Regions from separate parts of the Novosphingobium sp. BL-S-34 genome, predicted to be linked through region 4. Evidence: predicted binding sites of a transcription regulator. Region 4 holds the regulator's gene; each other region holds the start of a gene.

What was found. The regulator LexA, encoded in region 4, represses DNA repair genes until DNA is damaged. The targets are predictions, from matches to a motif close to GTTCCNCNCTTGTTCT.
Region 1: a site for LexA is predicted at 2,656-2,671, ahead of AC1VV3_RS09865 (MmcB family DNA repair protein). Genes of this name have one in related genera too.
Region 2: a site for LexA is predicted at 2,586-2,601, ahead of AC1VV3_RS05820 (PA0069 family radical SAM protein). Genes of this name have one in related genera too.
Region 3: a site for LexA is predicted at 4,304-4,319, ahead of uvrA (excinuclease ABC subunit UvrA). Genes of this name have one in related genera too.

What each region holds. Positions count from the first base shown of each region.
Region 1 is NZ_CM166472.1:2,069,948-2,077,163, forward strand. It holds gene AC1VV3_RS09845 (MerC domain-containing protein) at 1-210, shown strand, start outside; partial or broken gene thiS (sulfur carrier protein ThiS) at 262-471, shown strand; gene AC1VV3_RS09855 (bifunctional sulfur carrier protein/thiazole synthase protein) at 529-1,326, shown strand; gene AC1VV3_RS09860 (hypothetical protein) at 1,570-2,097, shown strand; gene AC1VV3_RS09865 (MmcB family DNA repair protein) at 2,146-2,643, opposite strand; tRNA gene AC1VV3_RS09870 (tRNA-Arg) at 2,803-2,879, shown strand; gene AC1VV3_RS09875 (TM2 domain-containing protein) at 3,003-3,317, opposite strand; gene AC1VV3_RS09880 (error-prone DNA polymerase) at 3,407-6,667, opposite strand; gene AC1VV3_RS09885 (Y-family DNA polymerase) at 6,664-7,216, opposite strand, start outside.
Region 2 is NZ_CM166472.1:1,245,069-1,252,284, reverse strand. It holds gene AC1VV3_RS05835 (long-chain fatty acid--CoA ligase) at 1-547, shown strand, start outside; gene AC1VV3_RS05830 (hypothetical protein) at 565-855, opposite strand; gene AC1VV3_RS05825 (hypothetical protein) at 925-1,458, opposite strand; gene AC1VV3_RS05820 (PA0069 family radical SAM protein) at 1,493-2,575, opposite strand; gene AC1VV3_RS05815 (TetR/AcrR family transcriptional regulator) at 2,679-3,266, shown strand; gene AC1VV3_RS05810 (TauD/TfdA dioxygenase family protein) at 3,392-4,237, shown strand; gene AC1VV3_RS05805 (NADP-dependent isocitrate dehydrogenase) at 4,355-5,578, opposite strand; tRNA gene AC1VV3_RS05800 (tRNA-Val) at 5,816-5,890, opposite strand; gene cpdR (cell cycle two-component system response regulator CpdR) at 6,027-6,401, opposite strand; gene AC1VV3_RS05790 (N-formylglutamate amidohydrolase) at 6,579-7,216, shown strand, end outside.
Region 3 is NZ_CM166472.1:2,964,916-2,972,131, reverse strand. It holds gene AC1VV3_RS14170 (ATP-binding protein) at 1-147, shown strand, start outside; partial or broken gene AC1VV3_RS14165 (excinuclease ABC subunit A) at 480-665, opposite strand; gene AC1VV3_RS14160 (hypothetical protein) at 675-857, opposite strand; gene AC1VV3_RS14155 (hypothetical protein) at 826-1,380, opposite strand; gene uvrA (excinuclease ABC subunit UvrA) at 1,383-4,292, opposite strand; gene AC1VV3_RS14145 (UrcA family protein) at 4,792-5,193, shown strand; gene AC1VV3_RS14140 (hypothetical protein) at 5,207-5,368, opposite strand; gene AC1VV3_RS14135 (hypothetical protein) at 5,390-5,851, shown strand; gene AC1VV3_RS14130 (META domain-containing protein) at 5,925-6,437, shown strand; gene AC1VV3_RS14125 (trimeric intracellular cation channel family protein) at 6,646-7,216, shown strand, end outside.
Region 4 is NZ_CM166472.1:412,666-419,881, reverse strand. It holds gene trpE (anthranilate synthase component I) at 1-140, shown strand, start outside; gene AC1VV3_RS01960 (phosphodiester glycosidase family protein) at 226-1,014, shown strand; gene AC1VV3_RS01955 (anthranilate synthase component II) at 1,011-1,607, shown strand; gene trpD (anthranilate phosphoribosyltransferase) at 1,616-2,608, shown strand; gene trpC (indole-3-glycerol phosphate synthase TrpC) at 2,636-3,427, shown strand; gene moaC (cyclic pyranopterin monophosphate synthase MoaC) at 3,441-3,926, shown strand; gene AC1VV3_RS01935 (molybdopterin molybdotransferase MoeA) at 3,923-5,137, shown strand; gene lexA (transcriptional repressor LexA) at 5,271-5,969, shown strand; gene AC1VV3_RS01925 (ComEC/Rec2 family competence protein) at 6,017-7,216, opposite strand, start outside.

The DNA of each region.
Region 1 (7,216 bases), 1.4 Mb from region 4:
GGGCTGGCCCTGGTGGTCGGCGTGATCTCCCTGGGCTTCGGCGTCGTGCGCCATGGCCGCGTGGGACCGCTGGTGATCGGCGGCCTGGGCCTGGCGCTCATGGCCACGGCCATCGTCGTCGGTCATGGCCTGGCAGAATCGGTGCTGACCATTTTCGGCGTCGCGCTTGTCGCCTTCGCGCACATCCGGAACTTGCACCGCGCGCATTGAAAGTGCCGATTGGGCACTTTCCAAATCGTTTCTCCGCGCTATCTGCGGCCCATGGCTGAAGAACTTTCCCTCACCGTGAACGGCGAACCGCGCCGCGTGGCGCCCGGTTCCTCGATTGCCGATCTCGTGTCGGGCATCGGCCTGGATCCCCGCAAGGTCGCCGTCGAGCGCAATGGCGAGATCGCCCCGCGCTCGACCCTGGCCGATGTGCTGCTGGCCGATGGCGACGTGCTGGAGATCGTCCACTTCGTGGGCGGTGGCTGAACCTGTTCGCCGGACCGATCCCTGACATACCCGTTCCCCGAAAGGACGCGAACCTTGACCGATACCGTCTCCGATTCCTCGACCACCGATTCCTGGACTGTCGCTGGCCGGACCTTCCGTTCGCGCCTGATCGTCGGCACCGGTAAGTACAAGGATTTCGAACAGAACGCGGCGGCGGTGGAGGCTTCGGGCGCGGAGATCGTCACGGTGGCGGTGCGCCGGGTCAATGTTTCGGACCCCAAGGCGCCGATGCTGACCGACTTCATCGATCCCCGGAAAATCACCTACCTGCCTAATACCGCCGGCTGCTTCACCGCCGAAGACGCCATCCGCACCTTGCGGCTGGCGCGCGAAGCGGGCGGCTGGGATCTGGTGAAGCTGGAAGTTCTGGGCGAGGCGCGGACGCTCTATCCCGACATGCGCGAGACGCTGAAGGCCACCGAAATCCTCGCGAACGAAGGCTTCCTGCCGATGGTCTACTGCGTGGACGATCCGATCGCGGCCAAGCAGCTTGAGGATGCCGGCGCCGTGGCGGTCATGCCGCTGGGCGCGCCGATCGGCTCGGGCCTGGGCATCCAGAACAAGGTGACCGTCCGCCTGATCGTTGAGGGGGCCAAAGTGCCGGTCCTCGTCGATGCTGGCGTTGGTACGGCCTCGGAAGCCGCCGTGGCGATGGAGCTGGGCTGCGACGGCGTGCTGATGAATACTGCGATTGCCGAAGCCCGCGACCCGATCCGCATGGCTCGCGCCATGAAGCTGGCGGTCGAGGCTGGCCGCGATGCCTATCTGGCAGGGCGCATGGCGCAGCGCCGCTACGCCGATCCCTCCAGCCCGCTTGCCGGCCTGATCTGAAAATCCGGCCGCGGGGCATTTTTCTTCACGATGGCCGATAGCTCTGTTGCAGCATGGCCGATTGTGACGGAAAAGTGCCGCGGACGGCGATTTTTAAAGCGTCCCGAAATGAAATGCTGCAAGAATCTTGCGGCTATTATCGGGTTCAAACCATTATCCGGTTAAGGCTGTAGCAACCGAAGAGGCGGAGATTGGTTCTAGTGACAGGGAGGATTGTCCTTCCGTGTCACGAGGATCAGGACCATGACTCACACGGGAAAGGCCACCATCACCATCGGGGAGCTGCGGGAATTCGCCAGCTTCACGCCCTGCGAGCAGCGCTACATCCGGCGCAGCCTGGACGTGGGACTGGGCCGGCAGGATGCTCTGGGTCTCTGGGCACGCGACGGCGTCGAAGCCACCTCGATCCGCAAGCAATACGAAGCCTACGCGGATCTCGCTGCGCTGCGCGAGATGCGGCCTGACGAATTCGGCTTCGATGACATTGCCGCGTTCATGGGCAAGCTGCTTTACGTCGCCGCCTTCGATCTCGCCCAGGAACGCATCGAATCGTTCCCGGCCTTCCGTTTCCTTTACGAACGCCTGCTTGGCGGTTGGGTAAGGCCCTGGCTGCCCGGCGCCTTCTGCGGAGCCGCCGCGCTTCCCCAGATCCGCCCCGATCGCCGCAAGACGTTGCTTCACTCGATCAGTGAAGCGGCGGCCACGGCATCTGGCTGGTCGGAGCGCGAACCGTCATTCTATCCCGAATGGATCGAGAAGGAGATCGCCTGAGTTTCGGGCCGATCCGGTGTTTCGGCGCCGGATCGTTTCGCTCGCACGTCAGCTTTCGCTGCCCCATTGCAGGGTCTGCGGATCGCCCAGGGTAACCAGACGCCTGAGCGAAGCGCGGGCCAGACGCTCGGTTTCCACCTTGCGCCGTGCCGCGGCAAGCTGGCGCAGCGGCGCCGGGCGCAGGATTTCGGCATCGTAGCCATCGGCAACGATCACGCCGCACTGGTCGGGCAGGAACGGCTCGGTTTCCAGCGGCGTCCGGTCCAGCGAGGGGGGCAGCCCCCAGTAGAAACGGTCGCAATAGTCCAGATAGTCGGGCCATTTGCCGTCCCCCAGCAAGTCCGCGCGTGAAACCTTGATTTCGACGATGACGACATGGCCCTTCGCGTCGATGCCCATGAGATCGGCGCGGCGCCCGCAGCGCAGCGACATTTCCGGCAGGCACCAGATGTCGTTACGAGCAAAAAGCCGCCCTATTCCGCGCGCCACATCGGCGGCGACGAAAGAAAGAGCGGGAGAAACGAGCGGAGAATCAGCTTCGGCCATCGCGGCATAATAGGAACATAGAGGGAACTTTCAAGCCGCAAGGCATCTGGAGCGCTGGCCCAGCCAGAGTGGGCGACAGGTTTTTCCCAAGTCCATGATGGATCGGAGTGATTTGGCGCTGGCAACACCGCTCATGCTCTGCTAGTCGCCGCGGGCACTGCACCCGTAGCTCAGCTGGATAGAGCGCTGCCCTCCGAAGGCAGAGGCCACAGGTTCGAATCCTGTCGGGTGCACCATTTCCTCCATTTGCGAAGATCAACCGGCTTCTGGGCCATGCTCTGCCGTGTCTGTTCGGGCATTGGGGCGGGCACGGTGGCCGTGATCGGGCGGCGCGGGCGCCGCCCTTCAGGTGTGGCGGGTCAGGCCAGGACGCGGTGGACCAGGTTGGTGTTGTATTGACGCAGCCAGCCCGGGATCAGGAAGGCGTCCACCAGCACCCAGATGCCGAGCGGGATCAGGAACAGCAGGCCGAAGCCCATGATCCAGATGGTCGCCCAGCCGAGCAGGAAGAGGACGAGCTGGACGATGCCGCCGGCGGTCTTGCCAGCGTAGAAGCGATGGGCGCCCAGCGAGCCGAGGAAGAACCACAGGAGATACGTGACGCCGGTGGACTTGGCATTTGCTTGGTAGAGCAGGCCGGCCATGGCCGCAGTGGATGAATTCGTGTCGGTCATCGATACCCCCGTCGATAAGTGAAGGGGCGTATCGATATGGGCATGCCATTAAGAAACCAATGAATTTTTTGAGTTGTAGGTGGCACGGCTCAATGAAAGTCCCGTGAGCGGGGGAGGACCCGCACGTTGCGCGGGTGCTGCGGGCGGACGAATTCGTCGGCGCGGGATAGCTGGGGCTCGGCCTCGTGCACTTCCGAGAGGCGTTTCAGCTCGGGCGTGCGGTCATGGATGCTCTGGGCCATGATATGGATGACGCCTTCGGGGCTGTGCTGGATCAGACCTTCCACCAGCATCAGCCGCGCGGCCATGACTGGGCGGCGGTAGGTTTCGAACAGCCGGGCCCAGATCACCACGTTGGCGATGCCGCCTTCGTCCTCCAGCGTGACGAAAATGGCATTGCCCTTGCCCGGGCGCTGACGAACCAGCACCACGCCGGCGACTTTCACGCGCTTTCCGTTTCGGGTCTTCGCCAGGTCCGTGCAGCGCAGCACGCCTTCCGCCGCGAAGACCGGGCGCAGGAACGACATCGGATGGGCTTTCAGCGAGAGCCGGGTGGTCTGGTAATCGGCGGCGACTTCCTCTGAGAGCGGCATGGCGGGCAGGGCGGCATGGGGTTCCTCTCCCAGTTCGCGGGCGCGGGCGGCGGCGAAGAGGGGAAGTTCGCCGGTTGGGGTGCGGCGTGCTTCCCAAAGGCCCTCGCGGCGGTCCAGACCGATCGAATGCAGGGCATCGGCATCGGCCAGGAGGTTGAGCGCCCGCTGGGGGAGGCTGGCGCGCCGGGCGAGATCTTCGAGGTTGGTGTAAGGGCGGTGGACCTTGATCTGCTCCGCCCAGTTCTCGCGAAAGCCGCTGATCTGGCGCAGGCCGAGCCGGAGGGCGAGTGCGCCTTTCGCTTTGGGTTCCAGGGTGCAGTCCCACTCGCTGTGGTTGGCATCGATGGTGCGCACTTCCACGCCATGCTCCTGCGCGCAGCGGACGATCTGGGCCGGGGCATAGAAGCCCATGGGCTGCGAATTGAGCAGGGCGGCGGCGAAGACCTCGGGGTAGTGGTGTTTGATATAGGCCGAGACCCAGACCAGCCGCGCGAAGGCGAGGGCATGGCTTTCCGGGAAGCCGTAGCTGCCGAAGCCCTTGATCTGCTGGAAGCAGCGCTCGGCGAAGTCCTTCTCGTAGCCACGGGCCACCATGCCGTTCACCATCTTGCTGTGCAGGGAGCCGATCGTGCCGACATTGCGAAAGGTCGCCATGGCGCGGCGGAGCTGGTTGGCTTCGGCATCGGAGAAGTTCGCGGCGGTGATCGCCAGCCGCATCGCCTGCTCCTGGAACAGGGGGACGCCGAGAGTCTCGCCGAGGACACCGCGCAATTCGTCGCGATCGTGGGGAGGGGCCGGAGAAGGGTAGATGACGTCCTCGATCTTTTGTCGGCGCCGCAGATAGGGATGGACCATGTCCCCCTCGATCGGGCCGGGGCGCACGATGGCGACCTGAATGACCAGGTCGTAGAACCTCTCAGGTCTCAGACGGGGCAGCATGTTCATCTGCGCGCGGCTCTCCACCTGAAAGACGCCGATACTGTCGCCCTTCTGGAGCATCTCGTAGACGGCTTTGACGTGAGGAGGGTTGCTCCGGTGATCTTCCTCGTCGCCCGGCACGGAACTCAGCTGGTACTGGCGGCCGATGTGCGTCTCGATCATGGCGAAGGCCTTGCCGATACAAGTCAGCATTCCGAGCGCCAGGATGTCGACTTTCATCAGGCCGAGCGTATCGATGTCGTCCTTGTCCCATTCGATGAACGTGCGCTTTTCCATCGCGGCATTGTGGATCGGCACGGTTTCGTCGAGCCGGTCCTGAGTCAGCACGAAACCGCCGACATGCTGGGAGAGATGGCGGGGGAAGTTCAGGATCGTCCCGGTGAAGTGATTGACCCGCGCGATCGTGGGATTATCGGGATCGAGGCCGGCCTCGATGCAGCGGTTGCGGTCGTATTCCGAGGCGTAGCTGCCCCACACCGTGCTGGCGAGCCGGGCGGTGACGTCCTCGCTGAGCCCCAGCGCCTTGCCGACATCGCGGGCGGCGCTGCGTGAGCGGTAGTGAATCACCGTGGCGGCGATTCCAGCGCGCTCGCGGCCGTAGCGGCTGTAGATATATTGCATCACTTCCTCGCGCCGCTCGTGCTCGAAGTCGACGTCGATGTCGGGCGGTTCCTTGCGCTCGGTGGAGATGAAGCGGGAAAACAGCAGGTTGTGCTTCATCGGATCGACGGCGGTGACGCCGAGGACGAAGCAGACCGCCGAATTGGCCGCCGAGCCGCGCCCCTGGCAGAGGATGCCCTGTATCTGCGCCCACTGCACGATATCGTGGACGGTGAGGAAGTAGGCGGCGTAGCCCTGCTGCCCGATGATCCCCAGTTCCTCGGTAAGCAGGCGGGTGAGCTTTTCGGGGATGCCCTGCGGGTGGAGGTCGCTGGCGCGGCTCCAGACCAGTTCCTCCAGCCAGCCTTGCGGGGTGTAGCCGTAGGGGACCGGCTCGTGGGGGTAGGTGTAGCTCAGGTCTTCGAGCTTGAAGACGATGCCGCCCATGAAGTCTGCGGTGGCGGCGATCGCCTCGGGGGCGGCGGCGAAGAGGCGGGCCATTTCGGCTGCGGGCTTCAAGTGCCGCTCGGCATTGGCGGTGAGGCGGCGGCCGGCGGCCTGTACCGTGGTCTTCTCGCGGATCGCCGTCATGACGTCGTGCAGGGGGCGGGATTCCGGCCCATCGTAGAGAGCGTCGTTGATCGCGATCAGCGGCACGCCGGCCAGGGCCGCCTGTTCGCGCAAGGCTGCCAGCCGGCGCGCGTCGCGGCCCTGCCGCAGCATCCCCGCGCCCAGCCAGACCTTGCCGGGCGCGGCCTGCGCCAATTGGCGCAACAGGGCGTCGGAAGCGGGGGTGGCGACGATGAGCTGCATGTCCTCCAGGAATTCCAGCAGGTCGCTCAGGCGCAGCTCGCAGTTGCCCTTGGTCGTGCGCAAGTTGCCGGTGGTGAGCAGGCGGGTCAGGCGGCCCCAGCCGTATCGCGTGGTCGGATAGGCGAGGATCTCGGGCGTATCGTCGGCAAAGACCAGCCTCGCGCCGACCATGAGGCGGAACGGGGGCAGGGTGACGCCTTCGGCTTCCATCTCCTCCCCGAACCTGCGCAGCGCGGCGAAAGCGCGGGCGACGCCGGATACGGTGTTGCGGTCCGCTATGCCGATTCCGGGGTGGCCGAGCGCCAGCGCCCGCAGCGCCATTTCCCCCGGCGTGCTGGCCCCGCGCAGGAAGGAATAGGCGGTCGTCGTCGCGAACTCGACATAGGGCGGCGTTTCGAGGCTCATGCGAAGACGCCGTGCAGATACCAGCGCGGGTCGGCTTTCTCGCTGCCGTAGAGACCATGGCGGAACAGCCAGAACCGGCGGCCGTCGCTGTCCTCGATCCGGTAATAGTCGCGCGTGGGGCCGGTCGCCTCCACCGTCTTCCACCAGGGATAGGCGAGGCGTTCGGGGCCTTCCTGCCGCACCACCCGGTGCTGGCGTCCCTGCCAGCCGAACCGGCGCGGGGGACCGTCAGGCACTTCGGCCAGCACGGTGACGGGCTGGGGCGGATCGAACAGGAACAGCGGGCGCAAGGGCGGCTCGCCTGCCTCCGGCTGGGGCCAGGGCTGCGGAATCGATGCGGGAGGCACGAGGCGGTCGGCATATTCCGGCAAGTGCTCGTCGCGGGGGGCGAAGCGGTGGACGCATTCGGCGCCGAAGCGCACTTGCAGGCGGTCCAGCAGGGGGGCGAGGTCGGGCTTGCCGGAATTCTCCTCGTCCAGCCGGTCCTGCCCTTCGGAGACGTCCTCGTGCAGGGGCACGGCCAAGCGCAGCAGGTCGTAACCGAAGCCC
Region 2 (7,216 bases), 830 kb from region 4:
CGCCGGAGAGGAGAAGGCAGGCGGCGAGGCAGACGGCATCGAGGTCGGGGGCATCGGAGCGGAGGGCAGGGCATCGTCCGGCGCCCTGCAAGTGCGCGGTGCCTGGACCGTACGCCGCTATTTCGGTGCCGAGGAGGACTGCGTAGACAGCGATCAGTGGTTCGATACTGGCGACGTGGCTGCGATCCAGCCCGACGGCGCCTTGCGGATCACGGATCGCACCAAAGATCTCATAAAATCCGGCGGCGAGTGGATCAGTTCGGTCGAACTCGAAAATGCCGCCGTGGCGCATCCCGATGTCATGGAAGCGGCGGCCATCGGCATTTCGCATCCGAAATGGGACGAGCGGCCGCTGCTGGTCGTCATCCGCAGACCGGAAAGCGCGATCGACGAGCGCCAGCTATTGGCATTCCTGGCGGGCCGAGTGGCCAGGTGGTGGTTGCCGGACGCGATCGAATTCGTGTCCGACATACCCCACACCGGCAGCGGGAAGATCAGCAAGAAAGACCTGCGCGAACGTTTCCGGGGTTATCGCCTGCCGGATTGACCCTTCAGCAGGGCCGCTCAGTTACCGTCGTTCTTCTGGACGTTGTCGGCAGCGTTCTCTGCCGCGTTGCCGACCTTGTTCGCGGCCGAGCCTACATTGTTGGCCGCTTCGGTGATGGCATCGTCCTTGGCGGTTTCGCTCTGCGTGCCCTTGCTGAAGAGGTAGATGCCGCCGACAACCGCGATCAGCAGGATCAGCGCCATCACGATGCCCGTCGCTCCTCCCGATGATCCGCGTTCGCGGATGATCGTCGTGGTGGTGGTCGGAGCTTCGGGCGCGCGTTCGGTCGTTACGGTTTCATCGGCCATGACAGCCTCCTGTCCATTTTTATCGTTGGGCAGGGAACGCGCGAGGATGGTTTTCGGTTGCGGAGCGCCTCAGACGGTCACGCGCACCTGGCTCGCTTCACCGACGCGGACATGGACCTGGTAATAGTACTTGCCGGAGGGCCTGCCGTCGGAGGAAAAGTTGATCCGCACCTGCTGGGCAACCCCGCGCACCACGATCCGGCGCTTCTGAAGCCGCTTGCGGACCTGGTCGAGATCGACCGTGCCGATGAAGGCCTGCATAGCCGCAGGCGTCATGGCCACGGTCAGGCAATTGCGGTCGCGGTAGTCGTCTTCGGAGTTGAGGTAGAACAGTCCGTTCTGCTGCCCGACTTCGACGACGGGCATTTCGAACATGCCGGCCACCCCGGCTTTTTCGCCGAGATAGGAGGCATACGTTACCGCCTCGATAGCGGAAAGGCATCCCCGGGCGCAGGAAAGCGCGCGGAAGGCCGGCGGTGCGGCTGCGATGCGAGTTGTCTCGACAGGGTTGGCGGGGGCAGAGGCAGAGGCAGGCGGAGCGGCTGGGGTGGAAGCCGCCGGCGCGACAGTGGCGGCCAAAAGAGCGAGAGTTGCCAGCAACATGGAATCAGCCTCCACCTGTATTTCGAAACGAAGGCTATAGCAGCGAAAGTTGACCGTCCAGCGACGGCCGGCGGAAGGCCGTGCTGTCCAGCAGGATCGCCGGTTTCGAGAATCCCATGCGGGTCATCGCCACCTTGAATCGCCTGCGGAACAGATCGGCCCAGACGCCGGTGGGGCGCATGCGGGTGAAGAAATCCGGATCGTTGTCGCGGCCGCCGCGCAGAGATTGGATCGTGGCCATGACTTTGCCCGCCCGATCCGGAAAATGCACATCCAGCCATTCGCGGAACAGGGGCGCCACTTCATGGGGCAGGCGGACCATGATCCATGTCGCGCGGTCGATACCCTTATCCTTCGCGGCATGAAGGATATCTTCGAGAAACTGATCGGTAATCGAAGGAATGACCGGCGCAATCGAAACGTGGGCGGGCACGCCCGCATCCGCCAGACGCCCCAGCGCGGCGATGCGCTTGGCAGGCGCAGCCGCTCGCGGTTCCAGCAGGCGGGAAAGCTTCGGATCCATGCTCGTCACCGATATGCCCACTTCCACCAGCTTCAGCTTGGCCAGTTCCGCGATCAGGTCGAGATCCTGCAGAACCCGATCCGATTTGGTGGTGATCGTTACCGGATGCCGCGTTTCCAGGCAGACTTCGAGCACATTGCGGGTGATCCGATAGCGGCTTTCGATCGGCTGGTAGGGGTCGGTATTGGTGCCTATGGCAATGGGAGCGGGCCGATAGCCGGGCTTCGCCAGGGTCTGGCGCAGCAACCGTGCCGCATCCGGCTTGGCGAAGAGCTTCGTTTCGAAATCGAGGCCGGGCGAAAGGTCGTGATAGGCGTGGGTCGGCCGCGCGAAGCAGTAGATGCAGCCATGCTCGCATCCCCGGTAAGCGTTGATCGAGCGGTCGAAAGGGATGTCCGGAGACTTGTTGAACGACAGGATCGAGCGAGGATGCTCCTCGGTAACTGTCGTGGCCGGGTGCCGCGCCGGACCGTCGATCTCTTCCGCGGCATCCATCCAGTCCCCGTCGCTCTCCCGCTGCGGCAGGTTGAAACGCCGACTGGCCTGGCCGCTGACGGCACCTCTTCCCTTTTGGATTGGCCCAGGAACTCGCATGCGATTCGTATGAACAAAAAGAGAACAAAATGCAAGCCAAAGCCGTTCGGTTGATATTGCTCCGGCCAGCCCCTAGGCAGGCCCGACAAGCAAAGGAAATCCGATGGCAGGCGCAGCGCGCAGGATAGGGGCCGAGACATCCGCGACGCGAGCGCGCATCGTCACGGCGACCGTGGAATTGATCCGGGACGAAGGCTATGCCGCCGCCAGCACGCGCCGCGTGGCTGCACGCGCAGGGCTCAAGCCGTCGCTGGTGCACTATTATTTCCCCACCACGGACGATCTGCTTCTGGAAGTGTGCCGCCAGGGCGCGGCAGACAGCGACCAGATGATCGAGGAGGCTTTGGCCTCCGCCGATCCTGTCCGGGCGCTCTGGGGGTTCTTCGTGGATACCAGCCGCACGGCCATGTCCGTCGAATTCATGGCCCTGGCCAACCATCGCCCGGCCGTGCGCGAAAAGATGGCCGAGCACAGCATCGCCATGCGCCGCCGCCAGGTCGAGATCCTGGAGCGCCTGCTGGGCGATCGGCTGAAGGCCGTGGAGGGCTTCGACCCGGCCGGGCTCACCGTGATCCTTGCCGGTATCGGCCGTTGCATCGTGATGGAGGAAGGGCTGGGCGCCGAGATGGGCCACGAACAGGCGCGCCGCATCGTCGAATCCTGGCTCGATCGCCTGCAGGGCGCGGGCTGACTTTCGCAAGGGCGATCCATCGCCGCGACGCGCTCGCGCCGATTTGAACAGGCGTTCAGGCCGTGATATTGGAACTCTCGTGAGCCGCTGATTCAGCGGGCCCAATATGACGGGAGAATTCCAGGATGTCGGTCGAGACCCAGACCAGGCTGAAGGCCGAAGAGATCAAGCCGAAGATCGGCAGCCGCGTGCTCAACAGCAGGGAAGACCTGCTCGCCGGAACCGTGGCCACCGAAATCCGTGAGCTGCTGGAGGCGCGCGGCGTGCTCGTGTTCCCGCAAGTGAATTTCACGGACGAGGAGCAGGTCGCCTTCACCAAGACGCTCGGCACGTTCGCGCCTGAGCGGAAGGGCGGCGAGGAGGTGATTTCCAAGATCACCCTCGACGCCAAGGAAAACCCGATGAGCGCCGAGTATCTGAAGGGCTCGCTCTATTGGCACATCGACGGCACCCGCAACGATGTACCCATCCTGGCCTCGCTGCTGTCCTGCCGCGTGCCCAGCCCCCGCGGCACGGGCAACACCGGCTTCGCGAACACTTACGCCGCTTTCGAGGAACTGCCGGCGGACAAGCAGGCCGAATACGAGCAGTACCGCATGATCCACGGCCCCTGGGCCAGCCTCTTCTATTACGAGCCCGAGCCTAGCCTCGCCAAGTTGCAGGGCTATGCGCAGATCGGTGAGCAGGAACTGCCGCTCGTCTGGAAGCACAAGTCTGGCCGCAAGAGCCTGGTGATCGGCTGCACTTCGGCGCAAGTGGTGGGCAAGTCCGCGCTCGAGAGCGCGATGATCATCCATGGTCTGCGCGAATGGGCGACGGGGCCGAAGTTCACTTATAGCCACGAGTGGGAAGTGGGCGATCTCGTCATGTGGGACAACACCGGCACCATGCACCGGGCCGAGGCCTATGACCCCACTTGCGGCCGCATGATGCATCGCACCAAGCTCGAAGGCGAAGAACCCTTCGAATAAGGCGCGCTCCATTAGGCAGGGTGCCGCCGCCCGGGACAAGAAAAAACCCTCCACCTGCGAAGGCGGAGGGTTTTTTGTACCCCAGGTCCGAAGACCCGGGGCTTGGATGCGAAAGGCTCAGGCCCAGGCAGCCATCTTGGTTTCGAGGTTCTGCACGATGGCCTCGAAGAACTGCTCGGTGGTCATCCAGTTCTGGTCCGGACCGATCAGCAGCGCGAGGTCCTTGGTCATCTTGCCGCTTTCGACGGTTTCGATGCAGACCTGTTCCAGCGTCTCGGCGAACTTCACGACTTCCGGCGTTTCGTCGAACTTGCCGCGATAGGCGATGCCGCGCGTCCAGGCGAAGATCGAGGCGATCGGGTTGGTCGAGGTGGCCTTGCCCTGCTGGTGCTGGCGGTAGTGACGGGTCACGGTGCCGTGAGCGGCTTCCGCTTCCACGGTCTTGCCGTCGGGCGAGAGGAGGACCGAGGTCATCAGGCCGAGCGAGCCGAAGCCCTGTGCAACGGTGTCCGACTGGACGTCGCCGTCGTAGTTCTTGCAGGCCCAGACGAACTTGCCCGACCACTTGAGCGCCGAGGCGACCATGTCGTCGATCAGGCGGTGCTCGTAGGTGATGCCGGCGTCCTTGAACTTGGCGGCAAAGCCTTCGTTTTCGAAGACTTCCTGGAACAGGTCCTTGAAGCGGCCGTCATAGGCCTTGAGGATCGTGTTCTTGGTCGAAAGGTAGACCGGCCAGCCGAGGTTGAGGCCGTAGTTGAACGAAGCACGCGCGAAGTCGCGGATCGATTCGTCCAGGTTGTACATCGCCATGGCGACGCCCGGAGCCGGGAAGTCGAACACGTCGAGGTCGATCTTCTCGCCGCTCTCACCGTCCCACACCAGGCGCAGCTTGCCGGGGCCGGGGATCAGGGTGTCGGTGGCCTTGTACTGGTCGCCGAAAGCGTGACGACCGACGACGATCGGGTCGGTCCAGCCCGGAACCAGGCGGGGGACGTTCGAGATCACGATCGGCTCGCGGAAGACGACGCCGCCCAGGATGTTGCGGATCGTGCCGTTGGGCGACTTCCACATCTTCTTGAGGCTGAATTCGGTGACGCGCGCTTCGTCGGGGGTGATGGTCGCGCACTTGACGGCAACGCCATGTTCCTTGGTGGCGTTCGCGGCGTCGACGGTGATCTGGTCGTCGGTCTCGTCGCGCTTCTCGACGGACAGATCGTAATACTTGAGATCGATGTCGAGGTAGGGGAGGATCAGCCGTTCACGGATCCATTCCCAGATGATCCGCGTCATTTCATCGCCGTCCATCTCGACGATGGGATTCTTGACCTTGATTTTTGCCATTCCGGAAAACTCCCCTGGAGGTGAGAAATTGGGGGTCTCTTAGGCAGGCGGGGCACGGCTGGCAAGGCGCTGTCGGGCAGGGCACCCGCTTTGCGCGGGGGCGGAGTTGCGCGCCGCGCATTACGCGCTGGCGATCGTCCGGGGCGAACCGGACTGGCCGCTGCCGCGGCAATCCGCGTTCCGTCAAATTGTAGAAATTTGGGGAAGGTCGGCCCTAGTTCTGGCCGACTGTCCGAATGGTGGGCGTAGCAAGGATTGAACTTGCGACCCCTACGATGTCAACATAGTGCTCTACCACTGAGCTATACGCCCACACCATTCGGTCGGTCCGTTGCGGCATTGTGTGCCGCTCGGTGGAGTGGCCCTCTAACGGTGGTCCCGAGGGTTGGCAACCGGTTTTTTCAAAAAACTTCTTTGGGCCTGTCGATAGCCCTGTGGATAGTTTCGATCAGAGCCGCGCGTGCTCTGAAAGGCCGAATACGCGCTGAACTTCCATAACGATATCACGCAGATGGAAAGGCTTGGACAGGACCTTGGCGTGCGGCGCCTCACGGCTGGCGCGCAAGGACACGGCGGCGAAGCCGGTGATGAACATCACCTTGGTCATCGGAGAAACTTCGGCGCAGCGCTGCGCCAGTTCGATTCCGTCCATTTCGGGCATGACGATGTCCGAAAGCAGAAGGTCGAAGTGTTCTCTTTCCAAATAAGGCAGGGCCTCGGTGCCGCGATCGACGGCCAGCACATCATAGCCGGCGTTTTCCAGCGCGCGGGCAAGATAAGTGCGCATGGCCTGGTCGTCTTCGGCAAGCAGGATGCGGATCATCGCGTTTTCATATCCAGATTCGGGGCCAAACCACGGCCAGATTCGTCGGGTGGCGCGTCGCACGCTCTTATGCTCCAAGCCATAACCCCTGTCTGGTTAAAATTCTCGCTAGGATTACGAAGTGATCGGGATCGGGACGCTTTGACAGCGGGACTGGAAAGGGCCAGCGTAGTGGGCATGATCGATCCATTGGGCGCGAATGATTCGCAACAAGGTGCCGGAGGCCGCATTCCCGGCGCTCCCGGCATTCCCGCTTTCGTCCTATCGGCGCCCGAACCTTCGGCCATTCCCGTCCTGATCGCGGCGCCTCATGCGGGGCGGGCCTATCCTTCGTCGCTTCTCAAGGACATGCGGCAGCCGGAAACCGTCTCGATCAGGCTGGAGGATCGCCTTGTCGACCGCATCGCCAAGGGCGTGGCGCGGGCGACGGGCGCTTCGCTGCTGTTCGCCCAGGCGCCGCGCGCGATGATCGATCTCAACCGCGCGCCCGACGATGTCGACTGGGACATGTTTTCGCGCGCGTCGCGCCCTGCCGGACATCGCGGATTGCCGAGTCGGCGGGTGCGAAGCGGACTGGGGCTGATACCGCGCCGCCTTCCCGGTGTCGGAGAAATCTGGCGCGGCCGGCTCGAGGAGAGCGATCTCAGGGCTCGGATCGACGGGGTGCATGAACCTTACCATGCGGCCCTGGCGAGCGCCCTGAGCGGGCTGCGTGAGCGCTGGGGGGCGGCATTGCTGCTCGACCTCCACTCCATGCCGCCGCTGGCGGCGCGGCTTGGCTCCGAGCCTGTGCGTTTCGTGCTGGGGGACAAGTT
Region 3 (7,216 bases), 470 kb from region 4:
CGTAACAGCGAAGCGCGAGAATTAACTGGAATCAAGAGTGAAAATAAAATGAAGGACGTCTTATATCGCCTACGAGACCAAGGTCTAATTTACCTAGACCCCGAACTCAAAGGAAACAAAGCCACGTGGAGAAAGAAAAAATTATAAGATAAAGCGATGTCAGTATTGGCGCCTGATCGATGCGGTCGTGGAAAAACTGAACTCAACCCACATTCGTCATTGCGAGCGTAGCGAAGCAATCCAGAGTCGGTCTCACGCCGCCCTGGATTGCTTCGCTACGCTCGCAATGACGATGGGAGGGGGGCATTTGTGCGCTGTTTCTCTGCGTGCTCTAAAAGAAAAGCGCCCTACCCTTTCGGGGGGGGGACGACGGGTGATGATGGGTTGGCCCCATCAGAAACCCTAGCTCGACAGGCCAACGGTCCCGGATCAAGTCCGGGGCGACGGGTTTACTGGCGGAGCAACTACTGACGGCGCCCCTACTTCGCCCAGCTGGAAAGCAACGGCTTCAAATAGCGCCCGGTGAAGGACGTCTTCACTTTGACGATATCCTCCGGCGCGCCTTCGGCGATCATCTGGCCGCCGCGGACGCCGCCTTCCGGGCCGATGTCGATGATACAGTCGGCGGTCTTGATGACGTCGAAGTTGTGCTCGATCACCACCATCCACGCCAGTTACCAGTTGGCGTCCGTATTTTCGATTTCATCGAGAAGCGCCTGCTTCGACGGAGTACGCCGCGTACCGTCGTTACGGGGTATTCGGATTTCAGGCGCCCCTTCACGACGCCGGGCGATGCTCCGCGCCAGCGTTTCCAGCGTCAGCGGCTCACGCTTCGTCTGCAAGGTCTTGAAGGCCATGGCTGCCTGCCGTTTCCTCTGAAATCCGTCGTTCCATATAGGCCATGTCCAGACCCTCGCAAAGCGCATAGAGCGCGCGGGCCTGCCCCAGCATTTCCGGCGCACTGCCTGACGCGTACTGGCCCATGCGGTCGGCAATGATATCCTCGGGCGCGATGATGGCGACGGCGCCGTCATCGCCGAGTTCGAGCACACGCACCATGGCGCGATCCGCGAGCCCTCCAAGCAGGGTGTCGGATACGACCTCGAACCCCATGCCCAGCTCCCGATGTATCCAGCCGCGCGTGCTTTTTCCGGGGCCGGATGGGCGTTCGAAGCCGAAGCGGACGAACTGCTCTTCCAGCAAATCCTGCCGACCGCAGATCAGGTCGAAATCGCCAGTGGCGATCTGGCCTTGCGTATAGATTTCCACTGCCGCACCGCCGACGAGGATCGGCGGGCGATGCCCCGCATCGTCCATGGCCATGCTGACACGCGCGAGAACGCGCAAGGCGTCCTCGAACTGCGCGCGCCAGCCTGTCACCGCTACTTTGCCCAGCTGGAAAGCAGCGGCTTCAGATAGTGCCCGGTGAAGGACGCCTTCACTTTGACGATATCCTCCGGCGTGCCTTCGGCGATGACCTGGCCGCCGCGGACGCCGCCTTCGGGGCCCATGTCGATGATCCAGTCGGCGGTCTTGATGACGTCGAGGTTGTGCTCGATCACCACGACCGAATTGCCCTGCTCGACCAGGCGGTGGAGCACTTCGAGGAGCTTGCGCACGTCCTCGAAGTGGAGGCCGGTGGTCGGCTCGTCGAGGATGTAGAGCGTCTGCCCGGTGGAGCGGCGGGCGAGTTCCTTGGCGAGCTTGACGCGCTGCGCCTCGCCGCCGGAGAGCGTGGTGGCCTGCTGGCCCACCTTGACGTAGCCGAGCCCGACTTCGTTCAGCATGTGCATCTTGTCGCGGATGGGGGGCACGGCCTTGAAGAACTCTTCCGCGTCCTCGATCGTCATGTCGAGCACGTCGGCGATGGAGTGGCCCTTGAACTTCACTTCCAGCGTTTCGCGGTTGTAGCGCTTGCCGTGGCATTCCTCGCACGTGACGTAGACGTCGGGCAGGAAGTGCATCTCGATCTTGATGAGGCCGTCGCCCTGGCACGCCTCGCAGCGGCCGCCCTTGACGTTGAAGCTGAAGCGCCCGGCCTTGTAGCCGCGCGCCTGGGATTCCGGCAGGCCCGCGAACCAGTCGCGGATCTGGGTGAAGGCGCCGGTATAAGTGGCGGGGTTGGAGCGCGGGGTGCGGCCGATCGGGGACTGGTCGATCTCGATGACCTTGTCGCAGTTTTCGAGGCCGGTGATGCGGTCGTGCGCGCCTGCCACCACGCGCGCGCCGTTGAGCTGACGCGAGGCGCCGGCCTGCAGGGTGTCGATGGTGAGCGAGCTTTTGCCCGAGCCGGAGACGCCGGTAACGCAGCAGAACGTGCCGAGCGGGAACGCCGCCGTGACGCCCCGCAGGTTGTTGGCGCGGGCGTTCTCGACCACGATCTTCTTGCCGTTGCCCTTGCGGCGCTCGGTCGGCACCTCGATCTTGCGGGTGCCGTTGAGGTAGGCGGCGGTGAGGCTGTTCTTGCTCTTGAGAACCTGCTTGAGCGTGCCTTCGGCCACGACTTCGCCGCCGTGGACACCGGCGCCGGGGCCGAGGTCGACGATGTGGTCAGCGGTGCGGATGGCGTCTTCGTCATGCTCGACGACGATCACGGTATTGCCCAGGTCGCGCAGGCGCTTCAGCGTTTCCAGCAGCATGTCGTTGTCGCGCTGGTGGAGGCCGATCGAGGGTTCGTCGAGCACGTAGAGCACGCCCGAAAGGCCCGAGCCGATCTGGCTGGCGAGGCGGATGCGCTGGCTCTCGCCGCCCGACAAGGTGCCGGAAGTACGGTCGAGGTTGAGGTAATCGAGCCCGACGTTGTTGAGGAAGCCGAGGCGCTCGTTGATTTCCTTGAGGATGGCCTTGGCGATCTGCTGCTGCTGGCTGGTCAGCTTGCCCTCAAGCTCCCCGAACCATGCGAAGCCGTCCGACACGGAAAGGCGCGCGGCATCGGCGATGTCGCTGCCGGCGATCTTGACCGAGAGCGCCTCGGGCTTGAGGCGTTTGCCCTCGCACGTTTCGCAGGGCTGCGCGGTCTGAAACTTGGACAGTTCCTCGCGCATCCAGGCGCTGTCCGTCTGGATCATGCGGCGGTTGAGGTTGCCGATCACGCCCTCGAACGGCTTGTTGACCGTATATTCCTTGCGCCCGTCCTTGAACGTCAGCGGCACGGCCTTGCCCACGGTGCCGTAGAGAATGACGATCTTCACCTCGGGCGAGAGCGCGTCCCACGGCGTGGTCAGGTCGAACCCGAAGTGTGCGGCCAGGCTGGAGAGCACCTGCATGTAGTAAGGCGAAGGCGGGTTGGACTTGGCCCAGGGCACGATCGCGCCCTGCTTGAGGCTGAGATGCTCGTTCGGCACCACCAGTTGCGGGTCGAACAGCAGCTTCTCGCCCAGGCCGTCACAGGCCGGGCACGCACCCTGCGGCGCGTTGAACGAGAACAGGCGCGGTTCGATCTCCTCGATGGTGAAGCCGCTGACCGGGCAGGCGAACTTCTCGGAGAAGACGATGCGATTGGGCGGCAGGCCGGTACCCTTGAGCGTCTTCTTGCTACCCTTCCCCTCGTCCTCTCGGCCCGGCACCACGCCGTCGGCAAGGTCGATATAGGCCAGCCCCTCGGCCAGCTTGAGTGCCTGTTCGAAGCTGTCGGCAAGGCGGGTCTGGATGCCGTCCTTCACCGCGATGCGGTCCACCACGACTTCGATGTCGTGCTTGTACTTCTTGTCCAGCGCGGGGGCGTCCTCGATGGCGTAGAGTTCACCGTCGATGCGCACGCGGGTGTAGCCCGCCTTCTGCCACTCGGCGAGTTCCTTGCGGTACTCTCCCTTGCGGCCGCGCACGACCGGGGCGAGCAGGTAGGCACGCGTGCCTTCGGGCAGTTCCATCACCCGGTCTACCATGTTGGAGACGGTCTGCGCCTCGATCGGCAGGCCCGTGGCAGGCGAATAGGGAATGCCCACGCGCGCCCAGAGCAGGCGCATGTAATCCCAGATCTCCGTCACCGTCGCCACCGTGGAGCGCGGGTTGCGGCTGGTGGTCTTCTGCTCGATCGAGATCGCGGGGCTGAGGCCGTCGATATGCTCGACATCCGGCTTCTGCATCATCTCCAGGAACTGGCGCGCATAGGCCGAGAGGCTCTCGACATAGCGGCGCTGCCCCTCGGCATAGATCGTGTCGAAGGCGAGGCTGGATTTCCCCGAGCCCGAAAGCCCGGTGATGACGATCAGCTTCTCGCGCGGAAGCTCGATGTCGAAGCCCTTGAGGTTGTGCTCGCGCGCACCGCGCACCGTGATGTGGGAGAGACTCATGGAGGTGACGTGTTCCAGATTTGTTCGCAAAGCGCAAGCAGCCGCGACCAGAGCTTTTGCTGCAGGGACGGGACCTCATGTGGGAACCGGCTGCCGGATTGCAACGGTTTGCCCTGCGCATCGCGGCGGCCGCCCGGCCGGCGATGTCATCCGTCGGCCGAACTATGCCGTTCGACGATCCGACCCAATGGATGACTTGAATGCGACGAGGTTAAGAGTAATAGAGAAGTTGCCCGGTAATAATAACCGACTCACCTTTTGCCGCATGGTCAACAAGAAATACAAGTAAATGTCCAGACATTGCTCAAAAGCCAAGGCGAGATCGAAGGGGCAGAACTAAAGTATATACATGTTCAATGGAGTCGACACACTCCCCGCGACGTTACCGTTGTTTGGGAACGACTTTTCTCATCGATTGAGGTCGCGTTGCAGTTCGCGTTTCGCGGGCCGTGGGGGCTTGCGTGCGGAGATCTGCACTCTTGAGCAACAGGAGAATGCAATGACCAGGATTCACACCGCTTTCGCCGCCATCGGCATGCTGTTCGTGGCGACCTCGGGGCTTGTCGCCCCGGCCCTTGCCGACGTGGTCGTCAAGGACGGCTCGCTCCGCGACGTTCCGCATCGTGAGGTGCGTTACGGCGACCTCAACCTCGATACCCAGGCGGGTATCGATACGCTCAATACCCGGCTGGAAGTTGCCGTTCGCGCCGTTTGCGGACCGCTTGAAAGCAACCAGCTGGATCAACTGGCCCGCGTGCACGACTGCCGCGACGCCTCGCTCGACCGGGCCTTTGCGGCCCGCGATGAAATGATGGCGACGCGGATGGCCGCCCGCGAAAACCCGGGCCAACTGGCGGCAGCCGCCCCCAGCCTCGCCGTCGTGGCGCGCCGGGGGAAGTAGGCACACCTTAGTCTCAGACTCCGCCGAGGAAGCCGCCGACGGGAAAGTTCCTGTCGGCGGCTTCTTTCTGCCGCCATCCGGCGCACGCCTCGCGCGCCTCGTCGTGCGCGCCTGCCGCTCGTCGCATATCGAATTGCCTCCGGCCCCGCGCCTCGCCAGGGATCGCCTGGATCATCCAGGGACGGAGACGAGAACAATGAGGGGCCGCAAGACGGGTACGCGTATCCTGCTGGCGCTGGGCACGCTGGCGCTTTGTGCGCCGGGCTTTTCGGGTACCGCGCGGGCCGACGATCCCAATGACCGCATGAGCGCCGAGGACATTGCCCGCGACGCCGCGATCATCCGCAAGCTCAATCGTGATCAACTGGACTATGTGCGCAAGCGCGATGCGCAATACGCTTCCGGCTGGAAAGCCTATCGTGCGCGCCAGGGCGGCGGGGACGAGCAGGACGACGAGGCGACCGGGCAATATGCACGCGGCGACTATGCCGGCGACGAGGACGGCGAGCCTTATGCGCGCCGGGACGAACGCCCGGCCTCTTCCAGCCCTTCGCGCGCTTATGCCCAGGCCCGCCGCGACTACGAGGCCGATCTGGCGCAGTGGCGCCGCGACGTCTCGGCCTGCCGCGCGGGTGACTATTCGCGCTGCGAGCGCTGACGCATACCAGGGACCGGCGCCGAAACACCGTTTCGGTCGCCGTGCCGTCATCTTTCCGTGGCTTTCCGGAAACATGACCAGACCGGCCCTGATTCTTGCCCTGCTCCTTTGTGGATGCTCACCCGACATCGCCGCGCACCGGATCGGCAGCGCGGAGGCAGGCGAGGCACCGCGGCTGACCGGCCAGCCCTGGGCCTTGCACGAATTGCAGGGGCACCGCGTCCCCCGCCGCACGAACGGGGGCAAGGGCGCGCGCACTGCCGCCACCCTGCACTTTGCGCGGGACGGTTATGTCTCCGGCACCTGGTCCTGCAATTCCGTAAGCCAGGGCGATCTTCGCTGGACCGGCGTTCCGGGCGAGCCCTTCGGCGGGTTGAACCGGGACGGCAAATATACCAGCATCATCACGGCGGCGGGTTGCGGCAACACCAGGGCCGAACTCATGGCCACGCGGTTCTGGGGTCTCATGCTTTCCGCCCGCACCTGGACCATCGTACAGGAGCGTCACGGTTGGCACCTGCGCATCGACTTCGTCGACGGCACTTCGGCGCTGTTGGTGCCGATCGCCAAGGCGCCCGGCGCCTGAGCGTCCCTGCCTGAGCGCGCCTTCTTGAGCGCCCTTCCTTGAGCAATGGCCCAGCCGTGTTAGACTTGCCGTGAGAAGACCGCGTCCGGCATGGTGCGCGCACACTTCCAGGGGGCAGTCATGATGCCGACAGACGCTGCGGATTTCCTGTGATCGGCCGCTGCCCGTGACGCCTGCGGCACCCGTCAACGCCCGCATCCGCGACAGGATGCTGACTGCCGTCGACCTCGCCGCCACTTTCGTGCTCGCCGCCGAATGCGCGCTGACGGGGGTGCAGGCCGATCTCGACCTCTTCGGTATCCTGGTGCTCGCTTTCGCCGGTTCCGTCGGCGGCGGCGTGATCCGCGATCTCCTGCTGGGCGAACATCCCCCGGCGCCGCTGCGCGACTGGCGCTATGCCGCCCTTGCCCTGGCCGCAACCGCGGGGGTGATCGCGGCATCCCTGATGCTGGGGCCGGTGGCGAATGTCACCCCGCCGCTCGCCATCGACATGTTCGAGGGCGTGGGCCTGGCGCTCGCCGCCGTGGCCGGCACCCGCAAGTGCCTGGACTACGGCCTGGACGGCGCGCCGGTCGTCGTGATCGCCACGATCAACGGATGCGGCGGCGGCATCCTGCGCGATGTGCTGATTGCGCGGGTCCCGCATGTCCTGCATGAAGACTTCTACGCCACGGCCGTGCTGGCGGGCGCGACGCTGATGGTTGTCCTGATCCAGCGCTTCGGCCTGCGCCGGGACGCTGCCGGCATCGTCGCCGGCATCGCCATCTTCTCGTTGCGCG
Region 4 (7,216 bases):
ACGTTCAGGCCGGCGCCGGCATCGTTGCCGACAGCGTCCCCGCCTACGAGCAGCGCGAGTGCGAGGCCAAGTCCGGCGCGCTCTTTGCCGCGGCCCGCGAAGCGGTTCGCGTCGCCGGTGAACCGGGCTTCGGGCAGTGAGCGGCGTAGAGGCCTTCCCGATCCCGGGGTTTCGGAACCTGGGTCTCCGGAACTTCGGCCTCAAGTCCGGGGCAGCAGCCTGCCGATGGTGACGCGCGCCGGCAGCATTGCCGCCTTCGCGCTCCTCGTCGCCGCCTGCTCATCCGACGCCGCCCCCGAGCGCAAGGTTTCCCCACCGCCTCCGTCCTGTGAAGGCGCGACGTTCGAAGGCGCGAGCTTCACGCATTGCCTGGCCGATCCTGCGCGCCATTCGATCCACATGGTGCTCGGCCCCAAGGGCGCTGCGCCCTATCGCAGCCTGTCGGAACTGGCGGCTAGCCGCCCCTCCGGCCGGCACGCGGTGGCCTTCGCGATGAACGGCGGCATGTTCGACGACAAGGGACAGCCCATCGGTTATTACGTCGAAGAGGGCGAGCGGGGCCACAAGCTCAACACCAACGCGGGCTGGGGCAATTTCCACCTCCAGCCCAACGGCGTGTTTTACGGCGACGCGAAAGGACAATGGGCGATCCGGGCCACGGACGATTTCGCCAGGAGCGTCTCCAACCGGCCCGACTTCGGCACGCAGTCGGGACCGATGCTGGTGATCGGCGGCAAGCTTCACCCCAAGATCGACGCGGACGGCGAATCGAGGAAGCTGCGCAATGCCGTGGGCGTCGACCGGAAAGGCCGCGCGCATTTCGTGATTTCGGATGAACCGGTGTCCTTCGGCAAGCTCGCCCGGCTGTTCCGCGACAAACTCGATTGCCCCAATGCGCTGTTTCTCGACGGCAGCGTATCCTCGCTCTGGGACCCCGAGCACGGGCGCGTGGACGGCGGACCTCCGCTCGGCCCCTTGATCGTCGTCGAGAAAGCGACGAAAGGCGTTAAATGATCCTCGTCATCGACAACTACGACAGCTTCACCTGGAACCTCGTCCATTACGTGATGGAACTTGGCGCCGAAGTCGAAGTCGTCCGTAACGACGCGCTCTCCGCCGCGCAGGCCATCGACAGCGGCGCTCAGGGTTTCTTGCTGTCGCCTGGCCCCTGCACGCCCAACGAGGCAGGCATCAGCCTCGACCTCGTCGGCGCGGCTGCCGATGCCGGAAAGCCCTTGCTCGGCGTCTGTCTGGGCCACCAGTCAATCGGCCAGTACTTCGGCGGCAAAGTGGTTCGCGGCGGGCTGATGCATGGCAAGACCTCGCCGGTGACTCATGACGATACCGGCATTTTCGCAGGCATTACCTCACCTTTCACGGCGACCCGCTATCACTCGCTGATCGTCGAGGACATTCCCGAGGCGCTCAAGGTCAACGCCCGCTCGGACGATGGCCATGTCATGGGCTTCCGCCATGCCGATCTGCCCATCCATGGCGTGCAGTTCCATCCGGAAAGCATCGCCACCGAGCATGGCCATGCGATGCTGGCCAATTACCTGAGGCTCTGCGGCATCGACGCCCGGCTGCCCGCACGGATCGCGGCGTGACCTTGCAGATGACGTTGCCCGACCCGCTCCATCCCATCGAGGAAGCCGAAGCCGAGCACGCTTTCGGGCTGATCCTCGACGGCAAGGTCGATGACGATTCGATCGTCCGCTTCCTCATCGCCCTCACCGAACGGGGCGAGACTTCAGGCGAAATCGCCGGTGCTGCCCGGGCGATGCGCGCGCGCATGATCCCGATCTCGGCGCCCGGCAACGCCATCGACGTCTGCGGCACGGGCGGTGACGGCCATCACACGCTCAATGTCTCGACCGCGGTATCGCTGGTGGTCGCCGCCTGCGGCGTGCCCGTCGCCAAGCACGGCAACCGCGCCGCCAGTTCCAAGGCCGGCGCAGCCGATACGCTCGAAGCGCTGGGGCTCAACCTCGACCGCGCCGCGGAAACGGCTGAGGAAACGCTCGGCGACCTCGGCATCTGCTTCCTCTTCGCTGCCCGGCATCATCCGGCGATGGGGCGGATCATGCCGATCCGCAAGGCCATCGGCCGCCGTACGATCTTCAACCTGATGGGGCCGCTGGCAAACCCTGCAAACGTCACGCGCCAGCTCGTCGGCATTGCGCGACCAGCCTATGTGCCGATCTATGCCGAGGCATTGATGCACCTGGGCAGCACGCATTCTTTCGTCATTTCCGGCGACGAGGGGCTGGACGAACTCAGCCTCGCCGGCGGCAACGAAGTCGCCGAGATCAAGGACGGCGAGCTTTCGATGCGCCGCGTCTCGCCTGAGGATGTAGGGCTGCCCATCTCTCCAGTCGGGGCGATACGCGGCGGCGATGCGGCCCATAATGCCGATGCCCTGCGGCGACTGCTGCTGGGCGAGCATGGCGCCTATCGCGATGCCGTCCTGCTCAATGCCGCGGGCGCCCTCATCGTTGCCGGTGAGGTCGAAACCTGGCGGGAAGGCGTGGAAGAGGCTGCCGAGGCTATCGACAAGGGCTTGGCCAATGCTCTGCTCAATTGCTGGATTTCCGCGCTTCGGGCTTGAGGCGCTGCGTGTTTTCGAGGGTTACCGATGTCCGACAAGCTTACCGAGATCTGCGACACCAAGCGCATCGAAGTGCAGACGCGCAAGGGTTTCGCGACGCTGGATGACCTGGACGCCCGGTCCCGCGAACAGAGCGCACCTCGCGGCTTCGAGGCGGCCCTGCGCCGGAAGGCGAAGACCGAATTCGCCTTGATCGCGGAGATCAAGAAAGCTTCGCCTTCCAAGGGTTTGATCCGGCCTGATTTTCGCCCCACCGAACATGCCATCGCTTATGAGCGCGGCGGTGCGGCCTGCCTCTCGGTGCTGACCGACTCGCCTTACTTCCAGGGCCATGAAGATTTCCTCGTCGAGGCCCGGGCCGCTTGCTCGCTTCCGGTGATCCGCAAGGATTTCATGATCGATCCCTGGCAGGTCGCCGAGGCGCGCTCGATCGGCGCCGACGCGATCCTGATCATCATCGCCGCGCTGGACGACGTGCTTATGGCTGAAATCGAGGCTGCGGCGCGTGAGCGCGGGATGGACTGCCTGGTCGAAGTCCACAACGAAGACGAGATGGAGCGGGCGAGCCGCCTCAAGTCGCGTCTCATTGGCGTGAACAACCGTGATCTCAAGCGGTTCGCGACCGATATTTCGACGACGGAACGCCTTGCCCCGCTGGCACCCGCCGGCACCCTGCTCGTGAGCGAAAGCGGCATCAACACTCACGCCGATCTGCAACGGCTGTCGGCTTGCGGCGCCCGTACTTTCCTCGTTGGCGAGAGCCTGATGCGTCAGGCGGATATCCAAGCGGCAACCCGCCAGCTCCTCTTCGCAGATTGAGGATAGCCCGCGCTTGAGCAAGTCCCTTACTCACATCGATGCGGAAGGCTCGGCCCGCATGGTCGACGTTGGTGCCAAGGCCGCGACCCGCAGGGTCGCCGTGGCGTCCGGGCGGATCACGATGAGCGCCTCGGCCCTGGAAGCGATCCGCGCCGGCAATGCACCGAAAGGCGACGTGCTGGGAACGGCACGCATCGCGGGGATCATGGCCGCCAAGAAGACGGCGGACCTCATCCCGATGTGCCACCCGCTGACGCTGGACGCCGTGAACCTGGATTTCACGTTCGAGGACAGCGCCGTTCTGGCAATGGGCACTGCATCGCTGAGCGGCAAGACCGGGGTGGAAATGGAAGCCATTACAGCGGTTTCCGTGGCTCTGCTGACAATTTACGACATGGCCAAGGCGCTCGACAAGGGCATGGTCATCGGTGACATTCGCCTGATCGAAAAGCGTGGCGGCAAATCGGGCGACTGGAAGATCGAGACATCGTCGCGATGATCCCGCCGATCGCTCTGGAAGAGGCACAGGCCCGACTGCTTGCGCTGGTCGAGCCGCGGCCCGTCGAGCACGTCGACATCGACGGTGCGCTGGGTCGCTATCTCGCGGCTCCGTTGCTGGCACGCCGGGTCCAGCCTGCCGCCGATATCTCCGCCATGGACGGTTATGCCGTCAGCGAAGGGGACTTGTCCGGACCCTGGCAGGTGATCGGTGAAAGCGCGGCAGGGCGGCCTTTCGGTGCAGCCGTCGATCCGGGTCAAGCCGTGCGGATCTCCACCGGCGCCCTGTTGCCCGAAAATGCGCGGGCCGTGATCCTGCAGGAGGATGTCGACCGGGACGGCGATCACCTCGCCCTCACGGGAGAGGCGCCCTCACCAGGCCACAAGCACGTCCGCTTCCGCGGCATGGATTTCGCCGATGGAGCGCCGCTGCTCGCCCCCGGGGCATTGATCGGACCGGCGCAAGCCGGTCTTGCCATTTCGGCGGGCCACCGGCATCTCGCCGTCCGCCGCCGCCCCCGGCTAACCGTGATCGATAGCGGCGATGAATTGTCCGGCGATCCCGAATGCTGCGCAGCCCATCAGATACCCGCCAGCAACGGCGCCATGCTGACCGCTCTTGCGCGTAGCGTTCCCGTCGATGCAAATCGAAATGGACCAATCCCCGACGATCTGGACGCTCTGGTCGCCGCCTTCGATGCGGCCGCCGATGCCGACGTGATCGTGACGAGCGGGGGAGCGTCAGTGGGCGATCACGACCTTCTCCGGCCGGCACTGGAAAAATGGGGCGCCGAAATCGACTTCTGGCGCGTCGCGATCAAACCCGGCAAGCCGCTCATGGTCGCGACACGGCAAACGGCAGGGCGTCGTCAACTGGTGATCGGGCTTCCCGGCAATCCCGTGTCCAGCCTGGTAACCGCATATTTCTTCGTTCTTCCCGTACTGCGCGCATTTCTGGGCGCGGCGCAGCCCTTACCCCGCGCGATTGCCACCCGGCTTTCGGCACCTTTGAGGACGGGAGGGGCGCGCCGCGAATTCCTGCGGGGATCCTGGGATGGTGAGGCGGTCCATGCCCTCTCACTACAGGATAGCGGCGCCTTGTCCTCGCTTGCCGCCAGCAATGTCCTGATCGACCGGTCGGCGCATGCCCTCGCCGCTGATCGCGGTGATCCCGTTCAGGTGTTCTTGCTCCAAAATGGCGGTATTGCTTGACGATACCCTATTCGTTGCATAATTGTTCCCTCATTGTTCGCAGACAAGTTCCCTGAACGACACATCAAGTCAGCCGGGGCCGGTTCGTCGGGCGATTCAGGCCAAGTGCCACAGAACACATGAGGCTAAGCAGATGTTGACGCGCAAGCAGCACGAATTGCTCCGGTTCATTCAGGTCCGGCTTGAAGAGAGCGGCATTTCCCCCAGCTTCGAGGAAATGAAGGAAGCGCTCGATCTCAAGTCGAAGTCGGGCGTCCATCGGTTGATTTCCGCGCTGGAGGAACGTGGCTTCATCCGCCGCCTTCCCAACCGTGCCCGCGCTCTCGAAGTGCTCCGCCAGCCCGAAGACGCCACGAGCAAGCCGGCCAAGGCCGCGGCTGCGGTATCGGCGGCGCGTGGCGGCAACGCCGCACCTTCCCGTCCGGCGGCGGTCGCCAGGCCCGCCAACGACGTGATCGAAATCCCCCTTCATGGTCGTATTGCCGCGGGCGTGCCGATCGAGGCCCTGGAAGGCCAGTCTTCGCTCCCGGTGCCTGCGGCCCTGCTCGGTGCAGGCGATCACTATGCACTGGAAGTCTCAGGCGACTCGATGGTCGATGCCGGCATTCTCGACGGGGATTTCGCACTCGTAAAGCGGACCACCACGGCCAGGGATGGCGAGATCGTCGTCGCCCTTGTCCGGGGTGAGGAAGCGACGCTCAAGTATCTGCGCCGGGAAGATGGCATGGTGCGCCTCGATCCCGCGAACGCCGCTTACGAACCGCAGATCTACGGACCTGACGAAGTAGAAGTCCAGGGCAAGCTGGCAGGCCTGCTGCGCCGCTATCATTGATCCGTCTCAGGAGGGCGCCCTGTTCGCCCTCCTCAGGCCAGCGGTCGCTAATACCATCCCTTGCGTTCGATCATGGTCGGCGCAGCGGGCTTCCACCAGCCATGATTTCCTTGCCCCTCCGCCACGGTCGTCACACTGCGGCTTGCAAGATCGATAGTCAGCCCGCCCGTTCGATCCAGCATCTGGCGATCAACTTTGAGCCACTTCGGCAGGCAGGTCCTCGGCAAGCGGCGTTCGGCGATCACCACGTCGGCCCACCTGCACGCCTCGGCCAGTTGCATCTCGGGGACGATGGCCCTCCCCCGCGCGATCAACACATGCCGAGCCTCTTCGCCGTGACGTAGCTCGACGGCGCAGAAGTCCGCGTTGCATCGCGTTCCGGGCGCCGTCTGCGCATTGACCGGGACCTCTCGCGTCCCGGCAACTTCCATGAGGTTGTCCAGGGCGTAGTCGCCGGAACCGGTGCGAAGCATCACGAGCCGATGGCTCTCGGGATCGATCCAGCCCACATGGCGGCCATCGCCCGAAACCATGATGTCCGGAACCGGAATGAGCATCAAGCCGAAGAAACCGGCAGCTATAGGCAAAATCCCCCATAGCCGGATGCGACCGTCCCAAAGGCCCAGCCAGAGGCCTCCAACGACAAACAACGAAAAATGCCACCCACTCATCGTGGGCATCACCCGAACGGCTCCCGGTTCCGCGGCTATGAAGCGGGCGATGGCCAACAGGGCGTCGATAGCGTGGTTCGCCAGCCACCACACCGGACCTCCAAGCCCAACCACATCGAGCAGCAGCGCCAGGGCGACGAAAGGCATGATGACCAGCGTCGTCAAAGGGATCGCGATCACATTGGCGACAGAACCGTAGAGGCCGGCACGATGGAAATGGAACAGGGCGATGGGCATCAACGCCAATTCGATCGCTATGCCGGTGATCAGGATCATCGTGAGGTTGCGCATGGCCTTGAACGGCCAGGCCTCTTCCCGGGGTGCCAACCAGCGCTTCAGCGGCTCTGCATTGCCGAGTGCCACCAAAACCATCACCGCCGCGAAGCTCATCTGGAAGCTGGGACCAACGACCGACTCGGGCCAGATGACCAGCACGATGACAGCCGCCACCGCCAGCAAGCGCATGGACAGCGCTTCACGGCCCCATGCCATGGCAGCGAGAACGAGCAGAGCGCCCAGGAAAGCCCGCATGGTAGGCACCTGCGAGCCGCTCAGCAGCGTGTAACCCAGCCCCGC